4 regions of the Bacillus atrophaeus genome follow, and region 4 is predicted to be linked to each of the others. Evidence: riboswitches for the same ligand, from Rfam matches in the RefSeq annotation. Region 4 holds a riboswitch; each other region holds the start of a gene.
The links. Region 4 has a riboswitch for S-adenosylmethionine ahead of mtnK (S-methyl-5-thioribose kinase). Riboswitches for the same ligand answer to the same signal wherever they lie in the genome.
Positions count from the first base shown of each region.

Region 1: linked by a shared signal. The riboswitch ahead of metK (methionine adenosyltransferase) and the one ahead of mtnK (S-methyl-5-thioribose kinase) in region 4 are both predicted to bind S-adenosylmethionine.
Region 2: linked by a shared signal. The riboswitch ahead of AAHT65_RS12800 (bifunctional homocysteine S-methyltransferase/methylenetetrahydrofolate reductase) and the one ahead of mtnK (S-methyl-5-thioribose kinase) in region 4 are both predicted to bind S-adenosylmethionine.
Region 3: linked by a shared signal. The riboswitch ahead of AAHT65_RS13260 (methionine biosynthesis PLP-dependent protein) and the one ahead of mtnK (S-methyl-5-thioribose kinase) in region 4 are both predicted to bind S-adenosylmethionine.

Region 1 is NZ_CP154443.1:159,316-167,327, reverse strand. It holds gene AAHT65_RS00920 (ABC transporter permease) at 1-675, opposite strand, end outside; gene AAHT65_RS00915 (ABC transporter ATP-binding protein) at 650-1,432, opposite strand; gene AAHT65_RS00910 (ABC transporter substrate-binding protein) at 1,445-2,449, opposite strand; gene AAHT65_RS00905 (alpha/beta hydrolase family protein) at 2,620-3,393, shown strand; gene AAHT65_RS00900 (DUF2584 domain-containing protein) at 3,449-3,691, shown strand; gene pckA (phosphoenolpyruvate carboxykinase (ATP)) at 3,741-5,324, opposite strand; SAM riboswitch class I at 5,519-5,657, shown strand; gene metK (methionine adenosyltransferase) at 5,829-7,031, shown strand; gene asnB (asparagine synthase (glutamine-hydrolyzing)) at 7,177-8,012, shown strand, end outside.
Region 2 is NZ_CP154443.1:2,546,271-2,554,282, forward strand. It holds gene AAHT65_RS12790 (GNAT family N-acetyltransferase) at 1-195, opposite strand, end outside; gene AAHT65_RS12795 (GNAT family N-acetyltransferase) at 209-649, opposite strand; gene AAHT65_RS12800 (bifunctional homocysteine S-methyltransferase/methylenetetrahydrofolate reductase) at 764-2,602, opposite strand; SAM riboswitch class I at 2,693-2,815, opposite strand; gene AAHT65_RS12805 (YajQ family cyclic di-GMP-binding protein) at 2,935-3,426, opposite strand; gene AAHT65_RS12810 (CvfB family protein) at 3,577-4,425, shown strand; gene AAHT65_RS12815 (hypothetical protein) at 4,678-4,911, shown strand; gene AAHT65_RS12820 (DUF3784 domain-containing protein) at 4,933-5,226, shown strand; partial or broken gene AAHT65_RS12825 (M4 family metallopeptidase) at 5,280-5,455, shown strand; gene AAHT65_RS12830 (DegV family protein) at 5,475-6,329, opposite strand; gene AAHT65_RS12835 (YitT family protein) at 6,468-7,310, shown strand; gene AAHT65_RS12840 (BsuPI-related putative proteinase inhibitor) at 7,329-7,781, shown strand; gene AAHT65_RS12845 (DUF3813 domain-containing protein) at 7,813-8,010, opposite strand; gene AAHT65_RS12850 (hypothetical protein) at 8,010-8,012, opposite strand, start outside.
Region 3 is NZ_CP154443.1:2,621,082-2,629,093, reverse strand. It holds tRNA gene AAHT65_RS13280 (tRNA-Val) at 401-473, opposite strand; gene AAHT65_RS13275 (DUF819 family protein) at 644-1,834, shown strand; partial or broken gene AAHT65_RS13270 (GNAT family N-acetyltransferase) at 1,904-2,103, shown strand; gene metC (cystathionine beta-lyase) at 2,135-3,307, opposite strand; gene AAHT65_RS13260 (methionine biosynthesis PLP-dependent protein) at 3,300-4,421, opposite strand; SAM riboswitch class I at 4,491-4,615, opposite strand; gene AAHT65_RS13255 (esterase family protein) at 4,809-5,531, shown strand; gene AAHT65_RS13250 (YjcG family protein) at 5,588-6,103, shown strand; gene AAHT65_RS13245 (GNAT family N-acetyltransferase) at 6,109-6,540, shown strand; gene AAHT65_RS13240 (hypothetical protein) at 6,659-7,012, opposite strand; gene AAHT65_RS13235 (transposase) at 7,024-7,317, opposite strand; gene AAHT65_RS13230 (hypothetical protein) at 7,659-7,826, opposite strand; gene AAHT65_RS13225 (hypothetical protein) at 8,012-8,012, opposite strand, start outside.
Region 4 is NZ_CP154443.1:2,776,995-2,785,006, reverse strand. It holds partial or broken gene AAHT65_RS14185 (pyridoxal phosphate-dependent aminotransferase) at 1-864, opposite strand, end outside; gene AAHT65_RS14180 (carbon-nitrogen family hydrolase) at 962-1,741, shown strand; SAM riboswitch class I at 1,836-1,990, shown strand; gene mtnK (S-methyl-5-thioribose kinase) at 2,099-3,292, shown strand; gene mtnA (S-methyl-5-thioribose-1-phosphate isomerase) at 3,299-4,360, shown strand; gene AAHT65_RS14165 (hypothetical protein) at 4,396-4,515, opposite strand; gene AAHT65_RS14160 (methylated-DNA--[protein]-cysteine S-methyltransferase) at 4,607-5,104, opposite strand; gene AAHT65_RS14155 (PAS domain-containing sensor histidine kinase) at 5,101-7,320, opposite strand; gene AAHT65_RS14150 (acyltransferase family protein) at 7,575-8,012, shown strand, end outside.

The DNA of each region.
Region 1 (8,012 bases), 1.7 Mb from region 4:
GCCCAACCCTTTAGCTGAAACAAGGAACTCCCCGACGATGACACCAACCCATGATAAACCGACATTCACCTTCAGTGTTGAGATAATAGCAGGAGATGATGCCGGCAGGATCACTTCTTTAAAAATGACACGTTTTTTGGCGCCAAATGTATTCATCACTTTCAAATAGTTTTCGTCTACTTCCTGAAAAGCTGTGTAGACCACAATGGCAGTTATAATGACACTGATCACTGCTCCCATCGCAATGATGCTGATAAAGCTGGGACCGAGGGCAACGATGAGGATCGGGCCAAGCGCTACTTTTGGCATCGCATTTAAAACGACAAGATAGGGGTCAAAAATCCGCGCCAATTTATTCGACCACCACAATAATGCAGCGAGACATGTGCCGAGAAACGTACCAAGCAAAAAGCCGAGTACGGTTTCAAATAAGGTGACTCCGATATGTTCTCCTAAAGAGCCATCCGCTATTTTTTCTATAAACAAGCTCCACACCGCAGACGGAGAGCTGAAGATCAATGGATCAATCCATCCTGCTTTGCTGGAAATCTCCCAAGATGAAAAAAAGACGAGAAAGATGGCTAATTGAAAGGTATGCACCTTCCATTTCTCTCTTTTATGTTTTTTCTGAAATTGCTGATGGAGCACTTCAATACTCTCTTTGCTGCTTTTCAAGGGAATTCAGCTCCTTCCATATGGTCTGAAACAGCGGTTGGAAGGAAGGGTCCTGCCTCGCGTCAAATGGGGGCATTGCTGCCAGTTCTTTAGGAACGGTGAAAATTTGATGAATAGTTCCGGGCTGATTAGAAAAGAGAAAGATGGTATCGCTCATCGCGATGGCTTCACCGATGTCATGAGTGACGAGAATCGCTGTTTTTTGATACTCCTTCAACGTGCGGAATACAAGGTTTTCCAAGCTCAGCTTCGTTTGAAAATCAAGTGCAGAAAATGGTTCATCGAGGAGCAGCAGACTGGGATTCGGAGCAAGCGTTCTGGCTAACGCCGCGCGCTGGCGCATACCGCCTGACAGTTCTTTTGGATATTTCTTTTCAACGTCATACAGTCCGAGTTCTGGCAGAAGACTGAGTGCTTCCGCCCTTTTTTCGTCAGTCAGTGTTTTCGCGATTTTTAATCCGAGGAGCACATTATCTTCAATTGATTTCCAAGGAAATAAATAATCTTGCTGCAGCATGTAGCCGATGTTGTGTTCTTTTTGGTTAGGTTCTTGGCCTTCTATCAGAACCTGGCCTTCCGACGGTGATATGATACCGGCAATAATGGAAAGCAGGGTCGTTTTTCCGCAGCCGCTCGGTCCGAGAAATGAGATGAAATCACCCTTCTCGGCATCAAAATGAATATCCTTTACCGCTGTGGTTTTTTCCTTTAAAGAGAAATAAGTATGAGTCACATGGTCAACATGTAAGAAAGACATGAATGGCGCCTCCTATTTTTCTGAGGTGACTTTTTTCGCAATTTTTGTATCTACAAGCTGGCTGTATGGAATATGCTTCGGCAGTTCTTCGGCTTGATCCATAATCATTTGGAGCTGCTCCCATTCCTTTTCATTAAGGAGAGGGTCTGTTGAAAATGAGTTCTGCTTTTTATAGCGATCAATAGACGCTTCGATGATCTCCGGCTCTGTATCGTCAAATTCGCTTTGAATGGCTTCTGCGATTTCCTTTGACGAATGCTTTTCCACCCACTGCTGCGCTTTATACACGGCGCGGGTGAATTTTTCCGCTGTTTCTTCATGTTCGGTCAGGTAGCTTTTTTTTGCCATAAACGTTGTATAAGGGACCCTGCCTGATTCTTCACCGAATGAAGCGACGATATGTCCGATGCCTTCTTTTTCAAAAAGGGAAGCGGTCGGTTCAAATAATTGGACATAATCACCCGTTCCGGAGGCGAATGCATTTGCGATATTCGCAAAGTCAATGTTCTGAATGAGGTCAACGTCTTTCTGCGGATCAATATTGTGTTTATTGAGTACAAATTCGCCCGCCATCTGAGGCATTCCGCCTTTTCGCTGTCCGAGGAAGGTCTTTCCTTTAACCATATCCCAGTCAAAGTTTTCAATATCTTCTCTCGCTACGAGAAAGGTGCCGTCAGTCTGAGTGAGCTGGGCAAAATTAATAACCGGGTCTTTGGCTCCTTGAGATTCCACATAAATGGATGTTTCAGACCCGACAAGCGCAATATCAGACCCGTTGGAAAGAAGTGACGTCATCGTTTTATCGCCGCCCCAGGTTGTGTTTACCTCGATATCCAGTCCTTCTTCTTTAAAAAAACCTTTTGAAACTGCAACATACAAAGGTGCATAAAAAATCGAATGGGTGACTTCAGCCACTTTGACCTTCGTCAGTTTTGCCTCTTGCTTGCAGGCTGACAGGGCAAAGATGAGAAAAGCGCTGCACACAATGGCACAGCCTGTTTGGATCCATTTGTTCACCGGGGTTAACCTCCTTATTCGAGCATCATATCAATATACTTTTTCGCTTTACATATCGTATGATGGGTATAAAAATGTGTGAATGCCCAGTGCACTCTCATAGGTAAAAGATCATTTATTTTTAAAGCACTGGAAAGAATAAAGAAAAAATGATGAAGGAGGCAGCAGATTTGCTAGTTGAGAAAAAAAGGTTCCCGTCTCCTAATCAGCATGTGCGTTTATATACAGTCAGCTATCTTTCAGACGGGTTAAAAGTGAAGGGATTGCTGGCGGAACCTGCGGCGCCCGGGATGTATGACGGCTTTTTATATTTGCGGGGCGGGATCAAAAATGTCGGAATGGTCAGGCCGGGGCGGATCATCCAGTTTGCTTCTCAGGGATTTGTGGTTTTTGCGCCTTTTTACAGAGGGAACCAGGGCGGAGAGGGCAACGAGGATTTTGCCGGAGAGGACAGGGAGGATGCCTTTTCTGCTTTTCGTCTGCTTCAAGAACATCCGAAAGTAAAGGCGGGCAGAGTCCATATTTTCGGATTTTCACGCGGGGGGATCATGGGTATACTGACTGCGATTGAAATGGGGAAAAGTGCCGCTTCTTTTGTGTCATGGGGAGGCGTCAGTGATATGTTCCTGACCTATGAGGAGCGGAAAGATCTGCGCAGAATGATGAAGCGGGTAATCGGGGGCACGCCGAAAAAAGTGCCGGAGGAATATGAACGGAGGTCGCCGTTTGATAAAACAAACCGCATTCAGGCGCCAGTGCTTTTGATCCATGGGGAAAAAGATCAAAACGTGTCCATTCAGCATTCCTACTTATTGGAGGACAAATTAAAACAGCTGCATAAGCCGGTGGAAACATGGTACTTCAGCGGGTTTACGCACTATTTTCCCCCGCAGCAAAACAGACGTATCGTACGGGAGCTCACACAATGGATGAAGAACCAGTGAGCGGACGGATTATGATATGATGGAAGAGAAAAAGAGAACGAAAGGGGTTTTCAATTTGGGAATGCCTGTTGAATTTAATACAATGATTGTAACGAAGGGTAAAGAAGAACGGATAGAGGAGAATATATTCCGGCTTGAGAAAGAGGGGTACCGCATTTATCCTCTCGATATTCCGATGGATGTACGGAAGACCAAGTTTGGCGAGAAGTCGGGAACGGCTGAAGTGCAAAAGCTTGAGTGGTCAAACGGCCGGACAGGCATTACATACAAACTGACTTCTCTGCATTCCACAAATTAAAGAAAAGGTCAAGAGCGAAACAAGCTCTTGGCCTTTTGAAAAGCAATCTTTAAAGGAGCGGACCGCCAGCTTCTGCAATCGCGCCTGTATGTGAGAATTTCTTGAAGTTTTCTTTGAATTCATTAGCCAGGTAAACTGCTTTTTCTCTGTACTCTTCTTTGTTTTTCCATGTTTTTTCCGGCTGAAGGACGTCATCAGGAACGCCTGGCACATGAACCGGACTATGAAGACCAAAGACAGTATCCGTCTTCATCTCTGCATTCTCCAATTCGCCTTCAATTGCGGCTCTGACCATTGCACGTGTGTAAGAAAGCTTCATGCGTTCTCCGACGCCGTAACCTCCGCCAGTCCAGCCTGTGTTGACAAGGTAAACCTGCACGCCGTGTTCATCAATCTTCTTCCCAAGCATTTCAGCGTATACATGGGCAGGCAGCGGCAAGAACGGTGAGCCAAAGCATGTGGAGAACGTGGTCTCTGGTGAAGTGACGCCCCGTTCGGTTCCGGCCAGCTTACTTGTATAGCCGCTTAAGAAATGGTACATCGCCTGTTCCTTTGTCAGTTTGCTGATTGGCGGGAGTACGCCGAATGCGTCGGCCGTCAGAAAAACAATGGCAGACGGGTGACCGGCAATGCTTGGTGACACGATGTTGTCAATCATATCAATCGGGTAAGCGGCACGAGTGTTTTCCGTATAAAAAGAATCATCGTAGTTTGCCTCACGCGTCTGATCATCTATGACGACATTTTCAAGCACTGATCCGAAACGAATCGCGTTGAAAATCTGGGGTTCCTTCTCCTCGCTTAAATGAATACACTTGGCGTAGCAGCCGCCTTCTATATTAAAGACGCCCGTATGGGACCAGCCGTGCTCATCATCGCCGATCAGCTTGCGGTCTGAACTTGCGGATAATGTTGTTTTTCCGGTGCCTGACAGACCGAAGAAAAGAGCGACGTCTCCTTCCCGGCCCACGTTGGCTGAACAATGCATCGGCAATATATTCCGTTCAGGCAGAAGGTAATTCATAATTGAGAAAATGGATTTTTTCATTTCACCGGCATATTCTGTCCCGCCGATTAGAATGGTTCGTTTTTCAAATGAAACGATGATAAATGTTTCAGAATGTGTGCCGTCCGTTTCCGGGTCTGCTTTAAAATGAGGCGCGGAAAGAATGGTGAACGGCTGTTCAGCGGTTTTTTTATCATTTGTTTCCGGTCTGATAAAAAGCTGTCTGGCAAATAAATTGTGCCATGCAAATTCATTTACGACAGTGATCGGCAGCCTGTATTTTTCATCTGCGCCTGCAAAACCTTCGAAGACGAACAATTCATCTCTTTCTTTCAGGTAGTTGACGACCTTTGTGTACAGCCGGTCAAATGCTTCTTCTGATATCGGCTGGTTCACAGAACCCCAATCAATCTTATCCTTCGTGCTTTGTTCCTGTACGATGAATTTATCCTTAGGAGAACGCCCGGTATAAGCGCCGGTTGTGGCCCTCACGGCGCCTGTCGATGTTAATGTGCCTTCATTTCGGGCAATTACTTTTTCGGTGAGCTGCGGAACGGATAAATTATGCTGCACGTTCGGACTTGTTAATAAGAGCTGCAAATCGGCGGTTAAATCAACTGAGTTCATAGAAACCTTCCTTTATCTTTTATTGTGTCTTGCCATTTGTAAAATAGTATAACACATTAATACCAATAGTCTATACTATTTGATGTTTTTTTGTGTGTGTTTTTGAAACGCACTTTTGAAATAAAGTCTGCTAATTCCTGTTTCTTGTTGACACCATAAACACTTATAAGATAAGATATTTTATTGAGCGGATACTCTTATCCCGAGCTGGCGGAGGGACAGGCCCAATGAAGCCCAGCAACCGGTTTCTCTTTAAAAAGCATGTGGAAACACATGTGGGACAACCAAGGTGCTAACCTGTTGCAAGGTTATTTATTCCTTGAGCGATAAGAGTGAAAGGCACACACAACCAACCCTTTCCTCAAGTGGAAAAGGTTTTTTTATTTCATAAATATGCCAATTAACATTCTCTAATATAAAGTATGACATTGTATAAGAGGGAGCGAGTTCCGTATCATATATAAAAGGCCTATCGGGAGGTCTTTTGCCAGGAGGAAGCAAATCATGAGTAAAAATCGTCGTTTATTTACATCAGAATCTGTTACGGAGGGGCATCCGGATAAAATCTGTGACCAGATTTCGGACAGCATTTTAGATGAAATTTTAAAACATGACCCTAATGCGCGTGTTGCTTGTGAAACGTCCGTTACAACAGGTTTAGTGCTTGTCAGCGGAGAAATCACAACATCCACGTATGTTGATATCCCAAAAACGGTGCGTGAAACGATCAAAGAAATTGGTTATACGCGCGCGAAATACGGATTTGACGCTGAAACATGCGCTGTTTTAACGTCTATTGACGAGCAGTCCGCCGACATCGCGATGGGTGTGGATCAGGCGCTTGAAGCCCGTGAAGGCACAATGAGCGATGCTGAAATCGAAGCGATCGGTGCAGGAGACCAAGGCTTAATGTTCGGTTATGCGTGCAACGAGACTAAAGAGCTTATGCCGCTTCCGATTTCATTGGCGCATAAATTAGCGCGCCGCTTGAGCGAAGTACGCAAAGAAGATATTCTTCCTTACCTTCGTCCGGACGGAAAAACTCAAGTAACTGTGGAATATGATGAGAACAATAAGCCGGTCCGTATTGACGCGATTGTTATTTCAACACAGCATCACCCTGAAATTTCGCTTGAGCAAATTCAGCGCAATCTTAAGGAGCACGTCATTAATCCTGTCGTTCCTGAGGAATTAATTGATGAAGAAACAAAATACTTCATTAACCCGACAGGACGTTTTGTAATCGGCGGACCTCAAGGAGATGCCGGTCTTACAGGACGTAAAATCATCGTTGACACGTACGGCGGCTATGCACGCCACGGCGGCGGCGCGTTCTCAGGTAAGGACGCAACGAAGGTAGACCGTTCAGCGGCATACGCAGCTAGATATGTAGCGAAAAACATTGTGGCAGCGGGTCTTGCGGATTCTTGCGAAGTGCAGCTTGCTTACGCTATCGGTGTTGCGCAGCCGGTTTCCATATCCATTAATACTTTTGATTCAGGAAAAGCTTCTGAAGAAAAGCTGATTGAAGTTGTACGCAATAACTTTGATCTGCGCCCGGCCGGCATTATCAAAATGCTTGATCTGCGCCGTCCGATCTATAAACAAACGGCTGCTTACGGTCACTTCGGACGTCATGATGTTGACCTTCCGTGGGAGCGTACAGATAAGGCTGACCAGCTTCGCAAAGAGGCTTTAGCAGAATAATTATATAGCCGCTTACTTATAAGCGGCTTTCCCTTTTTTCATTAGGCCCAGGTTTATTTTTTTACATAACAGTGAAACGATTTAATATCCGGTGCGTCTATAAAGAGGGATTTCATCATGAAAATAATAATATGGAGGCAATAATATGTGTGGATTTGTTGGAGTTTTTAACAAGCATCCATTAACTCAAACCGCAGATCAAGAAGAACTTATCAAACAGATGAATCAGATGATCGTTCACCGCGGTCCTGATAGTGATGGGTATTACCATGATGAGCATGTCGGATTCGGATTCAGACGGCTCAGCATTATTGATGTAGAAAACGGCGGGCAGCCTTTATCATATGAAGATGAAACATATTGGATTATCTTTAACGGAGAAATCTATAACTATATTGAACTGAGAGAAGAGCTTGAATCAAAAGGATACCAATTCAACACAGATTCAGACACAGAGGTCCTTCTTGCGACATACCGTCATTATAAAGAAGAAGCCGCTTCAAAATTACGCGGAATGTTTTCTTTTCTGATTTGGAATAAAAATGATCATGTCTTGTACGGCGCAAGAGACCCATTTGGCATTAAGCCGTTATATTACACAACGATCAATGATCAGGTTTATTTTGCCTCAGAGAGAAAAAGCTTAATGGCTGCTGAAAGCCATATTCAACTGGATACTGAGGCACTTCAGCAGTACATGTCGTTCCAATTTGTTCCTGAACCTGGCACGCTGGACGTGAATGTGAAAAAGGTAGAGCCTGGACAGCAGTTTACGATTCGCCCGGAAGGCGATATCACCTTTAAAACGTATTTCAAAGCGCATTTCAAGCCTGTTCAATCTTCAGATGAAGATAAGCTTGTCAAGGAAGTAAGAGACGCGATTTTTGATTCTGTTAAGGTTCATATGAGAAGTGACGTGCCAGTCGGTTCTTTCCTTTCAGGAGGGATTGATTCTTCCTTTATTGTATCCGTTGCTAAAGA
Region 2 (8,012 bases), 230 kb from region 4:
CCCGTATGAAAAAATGCCGGAGCAAGAAAGAAGAGTTCCTTTGCTGTCCTTATAACCAAAAAGGCGTCCGTTTTGCAGCAAAAGCTCCAGCTCCCGCTCATCATAACCCGGCCAGCCTGCGTGCCGGCACAATGCAAACAGGCCAGGCACATCTTTTTCTGTTAAAACGGAAAGCGCAGCATCACTCATTGGCATCATTATCACCGTCTTACTTGAGTTTTTTATACATTACAATATGAGGTCCGATACCAGGGAGATCAAATGGATCACCAGTATCCTTCCAGCCAAGCTTTTCGTAGTACCCTTGCACGTGGCATCTGGCGTTGCACCATACCGTTTTTGCCCCCATATCGGCAAGCTTCTGTTCAGCGCGAGTGACAAGCGTGCTTCCGGCTCTCTGCTTGCGGTATCCGGCAAGCGTCGCCATTCCCCTCATCTGATAGGATGGGCCAGCTTCAATCAAGGGATGATCTTGGCGATAAAAAGAAGCTACGCTGATCAGCGTTCCGTCAAAAAAAGCGCCGAGGTGAAAGCTGCCTTCCTCTTTGTCTCGTTCATATTTACATTGTTCTATCGTTTGGTGCGGACGCAAGATCATATGTCTGATTTCATAAGTATCTTCTGCTGAAATTTCATTGACAAGAATCATGATATCCTCCTTTTACTAATGGTTTGAAGAGAAGGGGAGACACCTCTTTATATTATCACCTGCCATCCATAAAGAGGAGGGCCGCCTGATTTATTCAGGCAGCCCTTTTCACGTTTAGTGCAAAAACACATTCTCGCGCTTTTCGTCTTTTTTCTGAATATAGGAAGTAAGCTCCGCCGTTAAGTCAGACCGGAGGAAAGGCGTGATCAGATAAACTCCGTTAAACAGCTCACATGCCGTATCGAGAAGAGAGCGGGCGATGGCGAGGCCTTCCGCTTTTTGTTTTTGCTTATCTTCACCGGCAAGCGCCATTTTCTCGCGAATGGAATCCGACAGTTTGATGCCGGGAATTTCATGATGAATAAATTCGGCGTTGCGGCTGCTGGTTAACGGCATAATGCCAATGTAAACAGGCGTCTTGAGATGCTTGATTTCGTTATGGATGTCGACAAGCTGCTGCTCTGAGTAGACTGGCTGTGAGATAAAATAATCGGCGCCGCAATCGATTTTTTTCTCAAGCCGTTTCACCGCTTTGTCAAGGTGGCGGACGTTGGGATTAAACGCCCCGGCGACAGAAAAATTGGTCTTTCTGCCGAGCGGTTTCCCCGATAAGGAAAGCCCTTCATTGAATTGCTTGATCAGCCTGATTAAATCAAAGGATGTTAAGTCATAAACAGATGTGGCCCCCGGAAAATCACCGATTTTAGAAGGATCGCCTGTAACCGCCAAAATATCGTTTAAGCCTAAAGTGTCGAGCCCCATTAAATGTGACTGCAAGCCGATAATATTTCGGTCTCTGCATGTTATATGAACGAGAGATCTGATATCCATCTGCTGCTTCAAAAGCGCTCCGCAGGCAACATTGCTGATTCTCGGAGTCGCGAGTGAGTTATCGGCAAGCGTCAGCGCCTCTATTCCGGCTTCTTTTAATTCGCTTGCAGCGGAAAGGAATTTCTCAAAGTTCAACTTTTTCGGCGGATCAAGCTCTACGATTATTGACCTTTTTTGAGAGGCGATTTCATCTAATCCCGGCTCGGTCCGCTCGTGCTGAATGGAGATGGTTTCCTGCGCTCTGACTTTCACTTCTTTTTCCGTAATAGGCTCAAGGCCGCCGACTGCATCTGCCATGGCCCGAATGTGGCTCGGGGTTGTGCCGCAGCAGCCTCCAATAATCCGTGCGCCTTGTTTTCGGAATTCAATGGCGCTGTTTTGGAAATACGTATCATCTGTTTCATACACAAGCCGTCCTTCTTCTAGGGATGGCAGGGAGCTGTTAGGATAAACGGATAAAAACGCATCATCAAAAATCGGCACCTCGGTGAGCGCTTCAATCATATGATAAGGGCCGAGCCGGCAGTTAATGCCCGTCACATCAGCACCAAGACCGACAAGCGATCGAAGAGCTTCCGATAGAGGCGTTCCGTCTTGAAGCACCCCTTGTTCATGCATCGAGACATTCAGTACGATCGGCAAATCCGTTTCCTTTCTGGCAATTTTTAAGACTTCCTGTGCTTCTTCAAGATCATAATAGGTTTCCAAAAGGAGTCCGTCCGGCTCTTCGTGCAGCAAAAGATAAAGCTGTTCCCGAAAGCTTCTTTTAATTTCCTCAAGGCTGTACGCATTTTTGTTAAAGGTGCGGATGCCGCCCATCGTTCCGAGCACATACGCTCCGCCAGACGAGGCACGCGCGATTTTGACGGCTTCTTTATTGATTTTTTTGGTTTCATCTTCAAGTCCGTGCCGGGATAATTTGATATAGTTGGCCCCGTATGTATTGGTTTGAATAATATGTGCGCCCGCCTGAACATACGCTTCATGAATTCGTTTGATTTCCTCCGGCTTTGACACATTCAATTCTTCAAAGCATCTGTCAATGCCATATGAATAAAGAAGCGTCCCCATAGCGCCGTCTCCGATTAATACCTGATGTTTCAAATCTTCTAAAAGTCCCATTGTCTGCCTCCTTCATAACATTCAGCAAGGAAAAAAGAGAATTAAAAAAAGTCCTCTTAAGAAGAAGACTTTATAAAAGATTTGTCTATCTTCTTATCTTCCAAGCTGTTCAAGCTTGCTGGATTTAGCACCTTGGTCATGACTGCGAATGCAATCATTACACCGGTTGCTGAAGCTTCTTCGGGCCAGTCCCTCAGCTTCTCTTGATAAGAACAATGATTCAGTTTTTAATTGAGCAAATGAAATCCGGAATTCCCCAAAAAGAGATGAGGAATTTTCCTTTCTCCAAATTTACCGAAAATATAGACAATAATCAATAGCAAATGTAAAATTTATCGGAAATTTATAAATTGAACGTCAATCGGCAGGTCAGCACCGCGGACGGCAGACATAATCTGCTGAAGATCGTCCTTGCTTTTTCCGGTCACCCGTACCTGATCATCCTGGACTTGGGATTTCACTTTCAGACCTGAGTTTTTAATGATCGTGTTGATTTTTTTGGCGTTCTCTTTATCGATCCCTTGAACTAGCTTCGCGCGCTGTCTCACAGTGCCGCCGGAGGCATTCTCGATTTTTGAATATTCGATGTTTTTGGTCGGAACATTTCTTTTAATGAGTTTGCCTGTGAGCACATCCTTAAGCTGGCTCATTTTGAATTCATCATCGGAAACCAGAACGAGATCCTCTTTTTCTAACGTAATGTCGCTTTTACTGCCTTTGAAGTCATAGCGGGTGCCGATTTCCTTCAATGCAATCTGAATTGCGTTTTGGACTTCCGGGAATTCAACCTTGGACACAATATCAAAAGAACTTTCTTTTGCCATATGAAAACCTCCATAACATTTAACTTATGTGTTGATTATAGTAGAATAAAGAGAAACTTCCAACAGAACAAAGAATCAATTTGGGATGATTGGAAAAAAATAAGGAACAACATCCGCCAAAAACATAAGCGGAATAGGAAGGACGATAGCATGAGACCAGGGCAGCAATTAACCTTGAGTATAGATCACCAAACAGATTTCGGTTACTTTTTAACCGACGGAGAAGACACGGTTCTCTTACATAACAGTGAAGTGACAGAGGATATAGAAGAAAGAGACGAAGTAGAGGTATTCATCTACGTTGACCAGCAGGAAAGGCTTGCGGCAACGATGAAAATACCGGTCATCAGCGCCGAGCAATATGGATGGGTAGATGTAGTGGATGCAGTAGACGATATGGGCGTGTTCGTCGATGTCGGCTTATCTAAGGACGCGCTTGTCGCAACAGAGCATCTTCCTCCGTACGAATCCGTGTGGCCGCAAAGAGGGGACAAGCTGTATTGTATGCTGAAAGTGACAAACCGCGGACGCATGTTTGCAAAACCCGCGCCGGAGGACATCATCAGCGAGCTGTTTACTGAAGCGTCAGAAGATATGATGAATAAAGAGCTGACAGGAACGGTGTACAGGCTTATCGCTTCCGGTTCTTTCCTGATCACAGACGACGGCATTCGCGCCTTCATTCACCCTTCTGAAAGAAAAGAAGAGCCGAGACTCGGATCAAGAATCACAGGACGGGTGATTGAAGTGAAGGATGACGGGTCGGTGAACATGTCGCTTCTCCCGCGGAAACAGGATGCGTTGTCAGTAGACGCCGAGCAAATCCTTACTTATATGAGAACGAGAAACGGCGCCATGCCATACGGAGACAAGAGCGACCCGGAAGATATCCGCCAACGCTTTCAGATGAGCAAGGCCGCCTTTAAACGGGCGCTCGGACACTTGATGAAGAATAACAAGGTCTATCAGGAAAACGGCTGGACATATGAAAAGCAATAAAGTAGAGAGCAGGCTGCCAGAGAGCAAGCCTGCTTTTTTTGCGGTGAATATATCCAATTGAGTATGGTCTCCAAGTGCCGAGGAGTCCGGACAGGATTTGGGGAATACTCCGCGAAACGCTCCATGCTTTACTAACCTCATGAAAAAACAGCAGAACATAGAGCGTTATGCAGAGGAACTATATACAGAGCTGAAGAATATGTCTGATGTAGAAAGAGAGAATGCAATCGGGGAAATGAGGGTCGCGTATTTGTGAAGAATGACAAAACAAAGGCCGAGAAACTCCCAAATGTGATTTCTGAGGAATTTTCGCAGCCGAAGGAGTTTGCTGAAGCGTTATTGGGCGTGAGGAACAACGGGACAATCGTCTATTTCTGTCAGAAAAAACAAAATGAAATCTCAAAAAGAGATCATCGTTATAGCAAATCTGGCAGCGGTTTAGTTGGTGTTGTAGCTGTGCCGTTTTTTTTCTTTTTTGAATTTTAAGTAACACGGGGAGGCCGTAACATGGATTTAAGCATCAATTATCTGTTAACGATCATTTCGCTTCTTTTCTTTTGGATAGCCTATTATGTAGGAATAAAAAAACAAACTTGGATACTGGCCGGTTTTAATGAGGCGCGTATCCGTGACAAGGATAGGCTGGCAAGAATTGCAGGCTGCTTTTTCTTGAATTCCGGTTTATTTATTCTGCTGAACAGCTTTATCGCATTTCCCGGACAGGAGCAGCTGATCCCGCCGCTCATTTTGGCATATGGGGCCGGCGTCATTATTTACGTGAATAAGAAATTAGTAGAATAGCGGCAGCCTAATAGGAGGATGTTTATACGCTGAATGTTGGGAGCGAAGCCTAAGAGCAAATTTATTATCGGGCGTTAAGTTTTTATGTAACAGCATCCCAGATTCTTAGTATGAGGAAACAAGCAGCTATCGAGGCGGCCAATATTTGTACGGTGAAGGTTCAAAGCAATCTGCTTCGGTCCTGCATGCATATAAGAGAAAAGTAAAAAACCGGCAGTCCTTATCATAAAGCTTACCGGTTTTGTTGTTTATGATTTACTTGAGAAAAAAATCGCCAGCGTTCCCGGACCGGAATGGGAGCCTACGGCCGATCCGATCGTATGCATGATAATCTCTTTCGGATGAAAGGCGTCTTCAATCAGCTGTTTCATTTCAAGCGCGGTGTCTTCGTTATCGGCGTAGCTGATGCCGACTGTCTGCCCGCTCCAATTGTCTCCGCGTTCGGCCATTACTTCAATGATCCGCTTTAACAGCTTTTTTTTGCCTCTGATTTTTTCTAACGGAATAAGTTTCCCGTCCTCCATGTGCAGAAGCGGTTTAATATTTAAAAGCCCGCCTACAAAAGCGGAGGCTTTGGAAATTCTGCCGCCTCTTGCAAGATAAGTTAAATCATCCACAGTGAAAATATGCTCAAGATGAGCGCAAAAGTCCTTTACAGACGTTTCAATTTCTTGTATTGTATTTCCGTCGACACAGAGCTCTTGCGCGTATCGCACTGCAAGACCGTATCCTAATGAAGCGCATTTGGAATCAATGATCCGCAAATCAAAATCAGGATATTCTTCCTTTACTTCATTTGCCATCATCACAGCGGTCTGATAAGTGCCGGAGAGCCCAGAGGAGAAAGCGACATAGAGCGCAGGTTCTCCTGTTTCGGCGAATTGCAGAAACGTGTTTTTAATCGTCTGCGGTGACGCTTGGGAGGTCTTGGGAGCTTTCCCGTTTTTCATTGCCTCCAATACTTCATTCGCCTGAATCGTTACCGCATCTTCATATTCTTTGTCATCAAGAGAAACTCTGAGAGGTATAAAGCCAATGTCGTTCGCCTCGAAAAAAGAACGGGGCAAATCAGCCGCGCTGTCGGCGATGAGATGAACTTTCATATAAATATCCCTTCTTTCCAATATCGCTCTAAAAAGTAAGAGGTAAGCCAACTATATCATATTAATTTGCCAAATTCGTGTTCAAATATTTGATTTAAGGGAAAAGATAATAATATGAATAAGCGGAGGAACAAAGCCATGGTACTAGAACTGACAAAAAAAATAATCATTGTTGTGATCGGCGCTTTACTTAATGCGGCAGGGCTGAATTTATTTTTGATTCCCGCTGATGTGTATGCCAGCGGCTTTACCGGTGTCGCCCAGCTGTTATCAAGCGTCGTCGACCAATACGCCCCTTTTTATATTTCGACAGGGATTTTGCTGTTCCTCTTAAATATTCCGGTCGGCATTTTAGGATGGCTGAAAGTCGGAAAATCGTTTACGGTTTACAGCATTTTGAGCGTCGCTATGACAACCGTTTTTATGGGTGTGCTTCCGGAAACCAGGCTGTCACATGATATCCTGTTGAATGCGGTATTTGGCGGTGTCATTTCCGCAGTCGGAATCGGTATTACATTAAAATACGGCGGGTCGACAGGCGGACTAGATATCATCGCCATGGTGCTCGCAAAGTGGAAGGATAAACCTATCGGCACGTATTTCTTTATTCTGAACGGGATTATCATTCTGACGGCAGGATTATTGCAAGGTTGGGAGAAAGCTTTATATACCCTTGTTACACTTTATGTGACAACGAGGGTGATTGACGCGATCCACACCCGCCACATGAAGCTGACGGCGATGATCGTGACGAAAAAAGCGGATGAAATCAAAGAAGAAATTTATGGAAAAATGGTTCGGGGCATCACGACTGTTCCGGCAAAAGGCGCATTTACGAATGAACCAAAAGAAATGATGGTCATCGTCATCACAAGGTATGAACTTTACGATTTGGAAAAAATCGTCAAAGAGGTTGACCCGAAGGCATTTACGAATATTGTCCAAACGACCGGGATTTTTGGTTTTTTCAGAAAAGACTGATGAAAGCAGGTGGATGTCATGAAGCGGCTGCTTGTGATGCTCTTGCCTGCGCTGCTTTTAATAGGCTGCGGGCAAAAAGAGTCAGAACCCGACAAGGAGGTATCAGGCGGAATGGAAAATCAAGAGGTTGTATTAACCGTTGAACCGATTCAAGAGCCTGAACAAATCAAGTTTAACATGTCACTAGAGAACCAAGGTGAAAATGCTGTGGACTTTCAATTCAGCACCGGGCAGAAATTTGAGCTTGTCGTCTACGATTCTGAACACAAAGAAAGATACCGTTATTCCAAAGATAAAATGTTTACACAGGCCTTTCAGAACTTGACGCTTGAACCTGGCGAAACATACGACTTTTCCGATGAGTGGAAGGAAGTGCCGGAGCCGGGGACTTATGAAGTAAAAGTGACCTTTAAGGGAAAGGCAGAACACTTGAAGCAAATTCAGGCTGTTCAGCAATTTGAAGTGAAATAAAAAACTATGGCGGGTGCCCGCCATAGTTTTTTTATTGCAAGTTATCCAGCTGATCCTGGAATTGATGAAGCTGGTGACGTTCTGCATCTGTCGAATTGGCATACGCGGAAGACACAGCATTTTTTGCTCTTAGAATGGCTTTTTGCTGATCGCCTTCTTCAAAGCCGCCTGCAATCATAACAGCCTGATTAACAAATGATTTCGCCTGAGTGAACAATTCGTTTCTCATTA
Region 3 (8,012 bases), 160 kb from region 4:
AAAAAACCGCAATCATTTTGCGGCTATTTCGCATGCAGCTATTTAGACTCAATTCTAAAGAATCATTTATGTTAAAAAAACCATGTTATTGATCATGCTTCTTTTCACCATGGTAAAATTCAGTCAAAAAAATTCATTAGGAAAGGCTATTCAAAGACGAATTGGACATGCCAGCGCTCGAACAACTAGTAATATTTATGACCATGTTTCCGAGAAACTCGAAAACAGTACAGTAAAACACTTTAATCATTTCGATCCTAGAAACCTAGGACAGAAACAGAGTTGATTTTTCGCTTCAAAATCAGCTCAAAAAACAGTTTCGTCCCCAAGTCGATGAAAGATATAAAATCACTAAATACAAAAAGTAAAAAAAACCCTTGCTACGCAAGAGTTTAAGCTATGATTCCGACTGGGCTCGAACCAGCGACCTCTACCCTGTCAAGGTAGCGCTCTCCCAGCTGAGCTACGGAATCATGGTATGTATGTGTTGCTGGGTATGTTGGTTGTCTTACTGACAAGTTCTATTATATGTGCTAATGTGCTTTCCGTCAACATCTTTTTTATAAAAACTTTATCTTCTCTTGCTCTGCTGTCTTTTCACACTTATAATTATTTTAATTTTCAAATAAATAGGGGTGGTTGAGTGAATTCTTTTATTTCTTCTGACGATGTTTGGGTGCTGTGGGGATTTATCGCGGTGTGGGCCGCGGTTAGTATCTATTTCGAACAGCGCTTTAAATGGGCTTCTGCTATTTCCGGAGCAATATTGGCGCTTGTCGGGGCGATGTTATTTACGAATATCGGGGTGCTCCCTGTTGAATCCCCTGTGTATGATTCGGTGTGGGCATATGTTGTGCCGCTTGCGATTCCTCTTTTGCTGTTTCAGATCAATGTGCGTCAGATTTTTAGCGAAAGCAGGCGTTTGCTGTTTATCTTTCTGGTAAGCGCGGGGGGAACGGTGCTTGGCAGCATTGCGGCTTTTTTTCTTTTGAAAAATCATATTCCTTTTCTTGATAAAATCGGCGGTATGATCAGCGCTTCTTATATCGGCGGAGGAATTAATTTTGCGGCGATGGCTGCGAAGTTTGAGACGCCGGGTGAATATGTTTCGGCGACTGTGGTGGCTGACAATTTCATGATGGCGTTGCTGTTTTTTATATTAATCAGCATTCCCGCTCTGAAGTGGTTTCAAATACATTATGATATGCCGTTTGAAGACAAAGTAAAGGCGGAAGGAAACGGAGAAAATAGTGCGGAAAGCTATTGGAAACGGAAAAGTATTTCCTTAAAGGATATTGCGTTTAATATGGGCGCTGCTTTTGCGCTTGTCGCAGTGAGCGTTAAGATTGCTGGTTTTTTTAAGAGTGTTTTTTCTCATCCCCTTTTGACCGGGACGTTTGGCGATCAGTATCTTGTACTTACGACTTTGACCGTCCTTGTGATTTTTCTTTTCCCTCGCTTTTTTGAAAAGCTCAATGGGTCTCAGGAGCTGGGAACCTATTTCATTTATTTGTTTTTTGTGGTGATAGGTATTCCTGCCGACCTCCGTTTAATTGTGACCAATGCGCCGCTTATTCTATTATTTGTGTTCCTCATTGCGATCAGCAATTTAATCGTTTCTCTCCTTGTCGGAAAACTGTTCCGCGTCCGCCTTGAGGAAATTCTGCTTGCCGTGAACGCCACAGTAGGCGGGCCGACGACAGCTGCGGCAATGGCGATAGCAAAGGGATGGCGGGAGCTTGTCGCGCCGATTATGCTGGTCGGAACGCTTGGCTACTTAATCGGCAACTATGTCGGTACTTTTATGGGAAATTGGTTTTCTTCCTTTTTATAAGAAGGATTTCTGAGATTTTCTTAGAATGATAAAAAACTAATGCGATAGAGATAACGAAGAGATCATGGCATGATAAAAGAAAATACCATTTATATAAGGCCCTTACCGATAGACGATGCTGAAGGAAACCTGAAGTTACAAAGCGAGAATCGAGATTTCTTTGAACTGTTTTCAATGACTCCGCTTGCGATTTTTATACGATCGAAGGACAAAGGAAGAGAATCGAACAATATAGGCAAAAACTGAAAAAAGACCAAGGATATCATTATAGAAAGAAGCCGAGTGTCCCCGGCTTCTTTTTTACCGCGCAGCTACAGGCACTATTTCTTTCAGCGCTTGTTCGAAATCGCGTTCTAAATCATCTGCATTTTCGACTCCCACACTGAGCCGCAATAATCCGTCAGTGATGCCGCGTTTTTCACGTTCTTCCTTAGGCATCGCCGCATGGGACATCGTCGCCGGGTATGACAAAATGGATTCCACTGCGCCGAGACTGACAGCAAAGACCGGGAGTGATACGTTTTCCACCAATTTTTTGACGGCCTCTTTGCTTTCAAGCTCAAATGAAAGTACGGCGCCCGCTCCGCTTGATTGGCTTTTATGGATAGCGGCGCCCGCATGATCAGACAGCCCTGGGTAATACACACGTTTTACGGCCGGATGCTGCTGGAAATATTCCGCAAGACGCAGTGCCGTCTGGCTTGCTTTTTCTAACCGGACCTGCAATGTTTTTAAACCGCGCAGTACGAGCCAGCAATCTTGCACACCAAGGACAGCGCCGAATGCGTTTTGCAGTTTATACAGTTCGCGCCCCAGTTCTTTATCTTTAACAGCCGCAAGCCCGGATAAAACATCGCTGTGTCCGCTCAAAAACTTTGTGGCGCTGTGAAGCACGATGTCTACCCCGAGATCAAGCGGTCTCTGCAATGCCGGTGTCATAAACGTGTTATCCAAGTATGTCAGACAGCCATTCTCCTTCGCCAGCTTGACGACTGCTTTAATGTCAGTAATACCAAGCGTAGGGTTTGATGGGGTTTCCATGTAAATGACTTTAGTATTTGGCTGAATGTTCCGGGCGATTTCATTTACATCGGTCATATCGACAAAGGTATGCTCAATCCCAAAGCGGGTCAAAACCTCTGTCACCATACGGAATGTTCCGCCATACACATCTTCTGTCACTAATACATGGTCACCCTGTGAAAGCAGCAAGAAAGCCGTTGAAATGGCGGCCATCCCCGAACTGAAGGCAAACCCTCTCGTTCCGCCTTCTAAAGCCGCAATCGTTTCCTCCAGAGCCGTTCTAGTCGGCGTGCCTGAGCGGCTGTAATCAAATGCGCCAAACTCTTCAAACGATGATTGGTGAAAAGTTGAGGCATGCTGGATCGGCACACTGACTGCCCCTGTTGCTCCGTCTGTTTTAAATGGATTGTGGACGAGCTGGGTTTCCAGCGTCCAATTATGATTACTCAAATGAAACAGCTCCCTCTTTGACCTGACGTAGCGCCTGTTTTAAGTCTTGTTTTAAATCTTCGGCGTGCTCAATACCGACTGAAAAGCGAAGCAAACGATTGCAGACGCCGTTTGCGATTCGGATGTCTTCCGGAATATCCATATGGGTTTGGGTCGCGGGATATGTAATAAAGCTTTCTACCCCGCCAAGGCTTTCCGCAAAACAAATCGTCTGCAAGGCTTTTAAAAACGGATTCACCCATTCTTCTTTCTGCAAACGGAATGACAGCATACCGCCTTTGCCCGGATACAGCACATCGGCGATTTCATCTTGCTCTTCCAAAAATGCCGCAAGCTCCTGCGCATTCTCTTGGTGCTGGCGCATTCTGAGGCCCAACGTCTTCATTCCCCTCATTAAAAGCCAGGAATCAAATGGCGGAAGAACGGCGCCAATCGCATTTTGGTGCTGAAACATTTCCTCACCAAGCTCCTCATCTTTCACGACGACAAGACCGGCAAGCAAATCATTATGCCCGCCCAAATACTTCGTCGCACTGTGAATGATAATATCTGCCCCAAGTTCCAAGGGACGCTGCAAAATCGGCGTGTAAAATGTATTGTCCACAATGAGAAGCAAGCCTAACTCATTGGTAATCCGGGCGATGTTTTCGATATCAGCTTCCTGCATCAGCGGATTTGTCGGCGTTTCCACGAACACCGCTTTTGTGTTTTTCGTTATTTTTGAGCGTAAACAGTCTTCGTCTGTGAAATCATCGTAAAGGAAGCTCAATCCGTATTTTCTCCATTCATTTTCAAACAGACGGTATGTGCCGCCGTACAAGTCTGAGGAGACAATCAGTTCATCACCGCTTTTGAATAAGGCCATAATCGTTTGGATGGCGGCCATGCCTGAACTGAAAGCAAACCCTCTTGCGCCGTTCTCTAGGCTTGCGATCGCATCTTCGACAAGCTGGCGTGTCGGATTTTTCGTCCGGACATAATCAAATCCGGTCGATTCGCCGATGCCTTTGTGACGGTAGGCCGTTGATAAATAAATCGGCGGGTTTACAGTTCCCGTCGTTTCTTCGCTGCGGTTTCCGATTTGGGCTAATTTCGTTTCAATATGCTCTGACATAGAACAAACACCATCCCTTTTCAAAATAAAAAACCCCTTGCTTCATAAGAAGAAGGGGTTTTACACTTCCTCTTATCTTCCAAGCACAAAAATCGCTTGCTGGATTTAGCACCTTGGCACTTCGCCTTTCTTGGCAAAGCAAACCGGTTGCTGAGGTTTCAAAGGGCCAGTCCCTCCACCTCTCACGATAAGAATGTCTCTAAATTTTCTGATTGTTTTATATTAGCGTAATTCATTTTATATTTCAACAGTTTTTTAGATCTACTGGTGAATCGGCTGCAAACACTCACAGAAGATGTTCTAAAGAGAGAAATTTCTAACAATTCGTGGTACAATAAAGGATACATAACATATGTGAAGACTTTAGATGGCCTGGAGGAATTTATTGTGGCACCAAAAACCGGAGTAATTCATGAAAAGAAGCTTTTTTCAGAAGAGCTTGGCGGGGAAATGACAATACTGGTCTATTTGCCGTCAGTCTACTCCCCTCTTTATAAGTATCACCTTATTATAGCCCAGGACGGTCATGATTATTTTAGGCTGGGCAGAATCGGCCGTCAGGTGGAAGATCTTCTCTCAAAAAGAGAGATTGACCGCAGCATCATCATCGGCGTTCCTTATAAGAACGTCAAAGAACGCAGGGAAATGTATCATCCGGAAGGCTCTAAATTTGCAAGCTATAAGCGGTTTATCGCAAATGAACTGATCCCTTATGCTGACAGCGAATATCCTACGTACGAGGTTGGATACGGCCGAACGCTGATCGGTGATTCTCTCGGAGCCACTGTTTCCTTAATGACAGCTCTTGATTACCCGAATATGTTCGGCAACGTGATTATGCAATCGCCATACGTTGACCATCATGTACTGGAGGCTGTCAGCCGGTCAGATGATATGAAGAATATCTCTATTTATCATCAAATCGGCGAAAAGGAAACAGACGTCCATACAACAGACGGACAAATCTTAGATTTTACAGCACCGAATTTGGAGCTCAAACAGCTAATTGAACAAAAACAGTCGGAATATTATTATGATACGTTTGACGGAGATCATAAATGGACCTACTGGCAGCCGTTAATTACTCCGGCGCTGAAAAAAATGCTGTAAGTCATCCAATCGCTTGCTATACTCATTATGATCAAACAATTCAGGGAGGTAATATCATGAAATACGGAATTGTTTTATTTCCATCAAAAAAACTGCAGGATCTTGCAAACTCTTACAGAAAGCGCTATGACCCAAGCTATGCACTTATCCCGCCTCACCTAACACTCAGACCCCCGTTTGAATCTTCTGAGCAAGAAGCATCTCAGATGGTGTCGCAATTAAGACAAATTGCAAAGGAATCACACCCGATTGTTTTAAAATTAACAAAATACAGCTCTTTTGCTCCTGTGAATAACGTGATTTATATTAAAGCTGAGCCGACAGACGAATTAAAAGAGCTGAATGAACAATTATACAGTGGTGTTTTAGCCGCAGAACCGGAATACAGCTTTGTCCCGCATGTAACAGTCGCCCAAGACCTTTCAGACGATGAGCATTCCGACGTGCTGGGGCAGTTAAAAATGCAGGAAGTATCCCATGAAGAAGTAATCGACCGCTTTCACTTAATGTACCAGTTAGAAAACGGATCATGGACTGTATATGAAACATTTTTGTTAGGCGGAGGAGAATAAGAGACTTGGAAGCAGTTATCGCAAAAAATGAAGAACAAATGAAAGATGCATTTTATGTAAGAAAAGAAGTCTTTGTCAAAGAACAAAACGTACCAGTTGAAGAAGAAATTGATGAGCTCGAAAACGAATCAGAGCATATCGTGGTGTATGATGGAGATCAGCCGGTCGGCGCCGGAAGATGGCGGCTTAAAGAAGGGCTCGGCAAATTAGAGCGGATTTGCGTATTAAAAAGCCACCGCTCTTCGGGCGTCGGAGTCATCATTATGCAGGCGCTGGAAAAAGCGGCAGAAGCCCGCGGCGTGTCCGGTTTTATTTTAAACGCACAGACTCAGGCAGTGCCGTTTTATGAAAAACAGGGATACAAGGTCTCATCGAAAGAGGAATTTCTCGATGCCGGCATTCCCCATTTGCAAATGATTAAATATAGATCTTTTTAATCTTTCTATATGTATAATCACTCAAATTAAATAAACGTTTAGTTGGAAAAGTAATATGGACAAAGCTGTTTGCATAACATAAGGCCCTAATGATAGGGCCTATGTTTTTTTTATAAATTTATACTTTAGTAATAGAAATAGTATTACATACTATTTCTACATTTAAAGGGGGCATTAAAATTTCACATTTTAATAAGTCCTTCCCTTCGCTCTGAACCTCTGAAATTCCAACATCCTGAAGAAAATAAGGAATTTGTGATTTAGTCATATCTTTTAGGGGATTTATTCTATCGTCAGCAGTGGTGACAAATGAGAATTTTGAACAACCAGTAAAAGATAATTTCACATTATAATTCGTGTCTTCAAAAGTCATTGTTATTTCATCACCGAAAAAACGGGATTCTAATTGTAGTACCCTTGCATCCCAATAATTTAAACTTTCAATATCGCTTTGAATCTGCTCAGCTTTCATAATTAATTACCTCACTTCTTATATGGGATATGAGCATCTGGGCTTTTTCTATCGACTATACTCAAATTTTTATCAAGTGGATTACCATTTTTATCAAATAAATGAACATGCTCGTACTTTGTCATTTTATCATGAGGATCAATTCTCATTCGGATGTTTCCACTAGTATCTCTAACATGAGCAAAACCATTGTTTTCTGTGTATTTCCATTCAGTAGGTAGAGAATCTAAAATTACCTTTTTAGACATATTGGGGATGTTTTTGGCAATGATTTCTCCTCCAAATTTCCCAACTTCCTCAGCCATTTTCGCACTTTTCCTGAAATTGTTTTTCGATTTTTTCTGTTTTTACCATGTTTTTAACTGCTTTTCCTGCAACCTTCACATATCCAGATCATTATTCATTTTAGTTAAATTGCATTATATGCTTTCATATCGCTTACAGTTTCGTCAAGGAACCGATCAAGCTCTAGTATAAAATTATAAAATCTAATGTAAATTTTACAGCTTTATTTATTGTAGAAACAGCCTTAGGTACAACTACATTCTTCATTTCTTTATTTAATTTGTTTATCTTGCTATTTATAGTTTTTTGCAAACTTTCTTTTCTGAGTTTTGCTAAATAACTGTTAGAATTACTAATTTTGTTAACTCAAAAGTGTTAAGACTACTTGAAGTTCTTTCTGTATTCTTATAACTTTATCTCCATCAGTTTCTTTTGATACAGCATACACTTTTTCTCGTTTTATGTAATTTGGTAAATTAATCGTAGATATAACAAAAATAATTAAAAATGCACTAATAAATCTTTTCAAGCGTATTCCTCCGGCCTTTTACTATTTCTTAAAATATTAAACCGATTTGGAATTAATATAAAATTACTAAATCACACCACTTTTTTAATAATACTCCAATAATTTTTATACCATGACTATATATATCCAAAGATTTTATGTAATATTCTGCAATAAAAAATCTCCGAAATGGTATCGGAGATTTTT
Region 4 (8,012 bases):
GTCTGATAAGAGAGCCGCCGCTGCCGCTTGCTGTGTCGCCTTGAACAGACTGACAAACATATGGTCCTGATAAAGGTTAATGGCTTCAATCACAGATGCATTACCGACGGCAAATCCGACGCGCCAGCCCGCCATATTATACGTTTTAGACAATGTATAGATTTCTATGCCAATGTCCTTTGCCCCTTCAGTTTGTAAAAAGCTTAATGGCTTGTGCCCGTCAAAGCCAACTGCGCCGTATGCGAAATCATGAACGACACAGATGCCGTTTTCTTTAGCCAAGCTGACCGTTTCTTCAAAGAAATCCGAAGTAGCAACGGCTCCTGTCGGATTATTCGGATAATTCAAATACATCAGCTTAGCTTTTTCCTTTACGTCAGAGGAAAGGCGGCTGTAATCAGGCAGGAACCCCCTCTCCTCTATAAGCGGCATCATTTCCATTTCGGCTTTAGCAAGCGCAACCCCCGACCAATAATCTGGATAGCCCGGATCGGGAACTAAAATGGTGTCCCCTGGGTTTAATAAACATTGCGGAAGCTCGACAAGCCCCGCTTTTCCGCCGAATAAAATGGCAATTTCACTTTCCGGATCTGCTTTCACTCCGTATTCTCTTTGATAAAATGCCGCTGCTGCTTTTTTTAAATGATAGGAGCCGCGGAATGATGAGTATTTGTGGTTCTCTGGGTCTGCGATCGCGTTTTTCATTTCTTCGACAATATGATCCGGTGTCGGCTGATCAGGATTTCCCTGCCCTAAATTGATGACGTCGTGCCCTTCTTGCAGTTTTTTGTTCACCTTTTTGACTAAAGAAGCAAAAAACTGTTCGGGAAGCTGTGTTAACACGTGAGAATGTTCAAATTTCATCTGTTTTCACCTTCTAAAAAAATTTCTTGAAATGATAGTCCATCATCATATATGGTTATATATAAAAAGTAAAGGGAAACTTGGAGGTGCTGCAGAGGTGAAATGGACCATATCCTGTCTTCAATTTGATATTGCATACGGTAATCCTTCAGAAAATATAAAAAAAGCTGAATCTTTAATCGAAAAAGAAAGTAAACACGCCGATGTTCTCGTTCTTCCTGAATTGTGGACGACCGGCTACGATCTGACAAACCTTGACCTGTTAGCGGATGATGACGGTCTCGCTGCTCAAAGCTGGCTGAAAAAGACCGCAAAAACGCATGGTGTCCACCTAGTCGCCGGTTCTGTCGCCGTCAGAAAAGGCGGCCATATCTATAATACGATGTACATTGCGGATAAAGAAGGAAAGATCGTTAAAGAGTACAGCAAAGCCCATCTGTTCCAGCTGATGGATGAACACCTTTATTTATCGGCCGGCTCGGCTGATGGTTATTTTGAACTTGACGGCGTCAAAAGCTCGGGACTGATTTGCTACGATATCCGTTTTCCAGAATGGATTAGAAAGCATACGACAAAGGGCGCAAACCTGTTGTTTATTTCAGCGGAATGGCCTCTGCCCCGCCTCGACCATTGGAAAAGCCTTCTTATTGCCAGAGCGATTGAAAACCAATGCTTTATCGCGGCCTGCAACTGCACCGGGTCAAACCCCGACAATGAGTTTGCCGGCCACAGCCTGATTATTGATCCGTGGGGCCGTATTTTAGCAGAGGGCTCTAAGGAAGAAGGTGCTGTACGGGCAGAGGTTGATATAGAAGAAAGTGAAGCCGTACGGAAACAGATTCCCGTTTTCGCAGACCTTCGAAAAGATTTATATTAATATTGCACAACAAAAGTTGTTGACAAATAAACGAAGCACCTGTTAACATTTTCATCAACTGATTAATTCGAATTGCAAGACAAGTGAATATTTTCTCTTATCGAGAGTTGGGCGAGGGATTGGCCTTTTGACCCCAACAGCAACCGACCGTAATGCCATTGTGAAATGGGGCGCACAGATTTTGCGCCGAGACGTTAGTCTCATTAAGGCACGGTGCTAATTCCATCAGATTTATCTGAGAGATAAGAGAGGCGAAACGTGTCTGTTAGCCTCCTTCTCTCCAGAGAAGGAGGCTTTTTTTATTGGCCATCCCCCCGCATTACATAAACAGCTATTCATATTGGAGGGTAAATAATCATGGCAGCAACCACAACACCATTGTATGAAACGTTAAATGAAAGCTCCGCTGTTGCATTGGCGGTTAAGCTCGGCTTATTTCCAAGTAAAAGCACATTGACTTGCCAAGAAATCGGCGACGGAAATTTAAATTATGTTTTTCACGTGTATGATCAAGAAAAGGAAAGAGGACTGATTATTAAGCAAGCCGTCCCTTATGCAAAAGTAGTCGGCGAAAGCTGGCCGTTAACGATCGACCGGGCGAGAATTGAAAGCAGCGCGCTGATCCGCCAAGGAGAACATGTGCCTCATCTTGTGCCCAGAGTCTATTATTCTGACACAGCCATGGCGGTTACCGTCATGGAAGACCTGTCTCATCTGCAGATCGCCAGAAAAGGATTACTAGAAGGGAAGAATTTTCCGAGTCTGTCGGCACACATGGGAGAATTTTTAGGGAAAACTCTTTTCTACTCCTCTAATTACGCGCTTAAACCGCAAGTAAAGAAACAGCTGGTAAAACAATTTACGAACCCTGAGCTTTGCGACATAACTGAAAGACTCGTGTTTACAGATCCTTTCTTTGACAACGACACAAATGATTTTGAAGAAGAACTTCGCCCCTATGCAGAGGAACTGTGGCAAAACAATAGTTTAAAAATAGAAGCGGCGAAGCTGAAACAATTATTTTTAACGTCGGCGGAAAGCTTGATTCACGGTGATCTTCATACAGGAAGTATTTTTGCAAGCCAAGAAGAAACAAAGGTGATTGATCCTGAGTTTGCGTTTTATGGACCAATCGGCTTTGATGTCGGACAATTCATCGCAAATCTCTTATTAAACGCACTCGGCCGCGAAGTAGAAGCAAGAGAGCCTCTGTATGAACATGTAAATATCGTATGGGATACATTCAAGCAAACATTCAGTGAGGCGTGGAAAAAAGACAGCCTTGAAGCATACTCGAAAATAGACGGATATCTTGAAGACACCTTGGCACACATTTTTTCAGATGCTGTCGGCTTTGCCGGTTGTGAGCTGATCCGCCGCACAATCGGGCTGGCGCACGTTGCAGATCTTGACACCATCGTGCCATTTGATAAACGAATTGAAAGAAAAAGGCTTGCACTAGAAATCGGCGCGGTGCTTGTTGAAAAACGCGAGCAGCTGAAAACAATTACCGATGTTCTTAAACAATTTAAGCAACATCTAAAGGAATGATGAATGATGAGCACTCAATTTACAGGTCCCCGTTCAGTAGAATGGAAAGAAACATATATTCATATTTTAAACCAGCAAAAGCTTCCCGATGTCACTGAATATCTTGAACTGACAACGAAAGAGGATGTTTTTAACGCTATTGTCACATTGAAGGTGAGAGGCGCTCCGGCAATCGGAATTACCGCTGCGTTCGGACTCGCTCTTGCTGCTAAAGATATAGAAGCGGCAGATGTTTCTGAATTCCGCCAGAAGCTTGCTCCGATCAAGGATTATTTAAACAGCTCAAGACCGACAGCCGTTAACCTGTTTTGGGCGCTTGAAAGGCTCAGCCGTTCTATTCAGTATGCAACATCGGTAAACGAAGCAAAAACAAACCTTGTCCATGAAGCCATACAGATTCAGGTTGAAGATGAAGAAACGTGCCGGATGATTGGCCAAAACGCGCTGCAGCTTTTTAAAAAAGGCGATCAGATTATGACAATCTGCAATGCCGGTTCGATTGCTACGAGCCGGTATGGAACGGCACTTGCCCCTTTTTATCTGGCTAAACAAAAGGATCTCGGACTTCATATTTACGCCTGTGAAACAAGGCCGGTCCTCCAAGGGTCCCGGCTCACTGCATGGGAGCTGATGCAGGGCGGCATTGATGTCACGCTGATCACGGACAGCATGGCGGCTCACACCATGAAAGAAAAACATATTTCCGCCGTCATCGTCGGGGCAGACCGAATCGCAAAAAATGGAGACACAGCGAACAAAATCGGCACATACGGCCTTGCCATTTTAGCTCAAGCCTTTCAAATTCCGTTTTTTGTGGCGGCTCCTTTATCAACGTTTGACTTGCAAGTCGAAAGCGGCGACGATATTCCGATTGAAGAAAGAGATCCTGAAGAAGTGAGACAGATCTCCGGCGTTCGGACCGCTCCGGCTGATGTTCATGTGTTCAATCCGGCTTTTGATATTACACCCCACAGCCTTATCTCAGGCATTATTACCGAAAAGGGAATCCTGACGGGCTGTTATGCAGAAGAAATCGAACAATTATTTGCAGAATCCCATGTAAACTAAAAAACCGCAACGGCTTTGCTCACATTCGGGCAGAGTCAGCGGTTTTTTTGCTTTGTCAGCTTTATGATTTCGTTCTTTTGGGAGCTTGATAATACATGTAATTTTACAAACAGCTCTGCAAACCCGGCGATTTTATCTGGGCGGCTCAGCTTCATTACTCATTGTCCTCCTTTTTCACCAGACCAACTTTTTTAACTTTGTAAAATTATATGTCTCAAGTGAAAAAATTGGAACGTGCCATATGTTTTATTTTTCTTTATAGGGGATTTGCTCTATGCGAAGCAATACTGCCTTTACATTTGTTCTGCTGCCCGCATAACCGGTTAACGCCCTATTCTTCCCAATGACTCTATGGCACGGCACAAATATCGGCAATGCGTTTCTCTTGTTGGCTTGTCCGACTGCGCGAACAGCTTTAGGACTGCCGACTGCGGCCGCGATATCGGCATAGCTTCTGGACTCGCCGTACGGGATCGTGTCGAGCGCCTGCCACACTTTTTGCTGAAAAAACGTTCCCTTTTGGGCCAGCGGCAGTGAGAATGTTTTTCTATCACCGGCAAAATACTCCCGCAACTGCTGCTTTGCCTCTTTTAAAATAGGTGTCTCCTGTTTTTCCGCCATGGGAGCCGCTTCTTTCCATTTCAGAAAATCCTCTTCACTGAGCAGTAAACGCGTAATTTTGCTTTCTTCCTCCACAATGGCAACTTCCCCCAAAGGGGTTTCTGTTATCTCATAGCAGCTCATTCGTCGTTCCCTCTTTCCTCATTATGCTGGCGGAGCGGCAGCGTTAAATGAAATACGGTTCCTCTGCCCTCTTCACTTTCTACCGTTATTTTTCCTTGGTGTTCTTCAATAATTTTATAGCTTACCATAAGTCCGAGTCCAGTGCCCCGTTCTTTTGTTGTATAAAAAGGCTCTCCAAGCCGTTTTAATTTATCCTCTGTTATTCCGATGCCTTCATCTTGCAGGGAGATGAGAATATGATCCGGGCCGGACGGCTGAATTTTCACATATACATTGCCTCCCTTAGGCATAACTTCAATGGCGTTTTTTAAAATATTGATAAATACTTGTTTCAGCTGATTGGGCTCACAATAGATCGGAGGAATGGTTTCGATCAGATCCAGATGCATTTGAACATTGCTGAGATTGGCTTGGGCGTGGAGAAGGTCCATTGTATCCTGCATGATGTCGGTCACATTTTTTTCTTCATACATGATCGCCTGCGGCTTCGCTAATATTAGAAATTCTGTGATGATGGATTCAATCCGCTTTAATTCCGAGGTGATGACATTAAAGTAAAGGGCATAATCACCTTCAACACTCCCCTGCAGAAGCTGGATAAAGCCTTTGAGCGCGGTCATCGGATTTCTGATTTCATGGGCGATGCCGGCGGCAAGCTCTCCCACTACATGCAAAGTGTCGGATTTTCGAAGCCGTTCTTCAAGCTCCTTACGCTCGGTGACATCTTTAAAAATAGCAAGATTCATATTTTGAATAATATGGCGTTTAAAAGAGAATTCCAATTTCCGATTTTCCTTGCCGCTTAACAAAAAGGGAATTTCATTATCCATTTCTTCAAGATTAATCTGCCTGGCTGAAGAAGTCAGATTTTCAATATCATAGGCAGAAATGATATCCAGCAGACTGTGCTTTTTGATCTCTTCATGGGACAGGCCTAAAATATCGCTCGCTAACGGATTGGCATCAATAATGCGATATTTGTTATCAAATAACACGTTTCCGTCCATCGAGCCGTTAAAGACTTTTCTGAATTTCAATTCGCTTTCTCTAAGTTCTTTCTCCATCCTTTTTCGATCGCTTACATTTCTAAAAATCGTTAAATGCTGGCCTTCCAATATCGTTCGTTTTGAAGTGAACTCCAGCTCTTTAAACTGCCCGTTCCCCATTTGAAAGAGCAGCTCATCTCTAATCTCCCCGAATTTTTCATATTTCTTTTTCGTGCACCGGTATTTTTGATGCGAAACAACGAGAAAGTCACACAGTTTTCTTTGAACAAGCTGATTCATCGGCAGTTCAAAAATTTTGCACGCCGATTGGTTCGCCTTCACAATTCTTCCGTCGTCCGACCAAATGAGAATAGCGTCCATCGCATTTTCGAAAATTTCTCTGAACCGCTCTTCGCTTTTAAACAGCTGTATTTCCATGGAGCGTTTCTCGGTAATGTCTCTCATAATTGACATGTAAAAGCCGTTGATGATATTAGAGGTAATTGTGAATTCAAACAGCTTTTGGCCGCCTGAACGGAGTCTGACTGGAAGCTCTCCTTTCGCTTTGCCTTTCCTGTGGATCGTTTCCCAAATGCTCTGAAAGTCTTTTTCGTTTGTTTTATCTATAAATTCTCCGAAAGATAAATGAGACAGCTCGTTTTGGCCAATTTCGAAACTCTTGCAAAATGACAGATTCGCGTCTATGAAACAGCCTTCTCTGTCAAAGAGCACAATCCCGTCAACAGCTCTGTCGAACAAATCCTTAAATAACTGTTCATTCATAGAGAATTCCCGCTCTAAAATCTTTTTAGATGAGATGTCCCGCATAACTACAAAAAAGGAATCTTCTCCACTTTCCTTTTTCGCAAGAAATTCGATATACTTTGTCGCTCCGCTGTCCAGCCTGATCGGGACCTCTTTCCACAAAAATCCTTTATTAAAAAATTTCTTAATCGCAATGACAAGCTCTTCTTCTGGAATGGCGAACAAAAAGTCTAGCACCGAACGTGCTTTTAATTCTTCCGGTTTGACTTGCAGCATCCTGGCCGCCGCCTCATTTGCCTGAACAATTTTCATTTCTTTATTACATATAAAAATAGCATCCAGCGTGTTATTTACAATCACTTGATGCTGATTCAATTCCTTTTTCAGACGGTCATTTTCTTCCTGAAGCTGCTTCAGCTGATTTTGAAGCTGTAAACTTGTTTCCAAATCAAGAGTTTCAGCCATTCATTGTACACTCCTTCTTCAAAACCTATCCTCCAATATTTCTACAAGATGTCCCATCTTCCTTCATTTGCCCTATAAATTTCAGAAAATTTCAGCGGGATTACATTCTGAAGACATTTTAAACGATCCTTACCTCCGTTTTACATCGTTCTAACAATCACCCGATTTCCGAGATCATTTTTGAGGTTTTATTTTAAAATGAATACCAACAGGGAATAATCTTTTAGTGAATGATTTGAAGAGAAGGTGATGCTATGAACAAATCGCGTGACAGTTATTTTGATAATGCAAAATTTTTGCTGATATTCCTTGTTGTTTTTGGCCATATTCTCCGTTCTTTTATTAATGATAACGAGTTTATGCTGTACCTCTACAAGTTCATTTACACCTTTCACATGCCCGCCTTTATTCTTGTATCAGGCTATTTCGCCAAAGGCTTTAAACGGTCAGGTTATGTGAAAAAGCTGGCTGTTAAGCTGATTATTCCGTATTTGATTTTCCAAAGCATCTATTCTGTTTTTTATTATGTGGTTCAAGATGAAAGCATGACGAACGTCAATCCGATTGACCCGCAATGGTCACTTTGGTTTTTGGTCAGTTTGTTCTTTTGGAACCTGCTGCTGTATCCTTTTACAAAGCTTCCAAAGCATTGGGCGCTTTTTGTCAGTTGCGGAGCGGCGGTCCTTATTGGT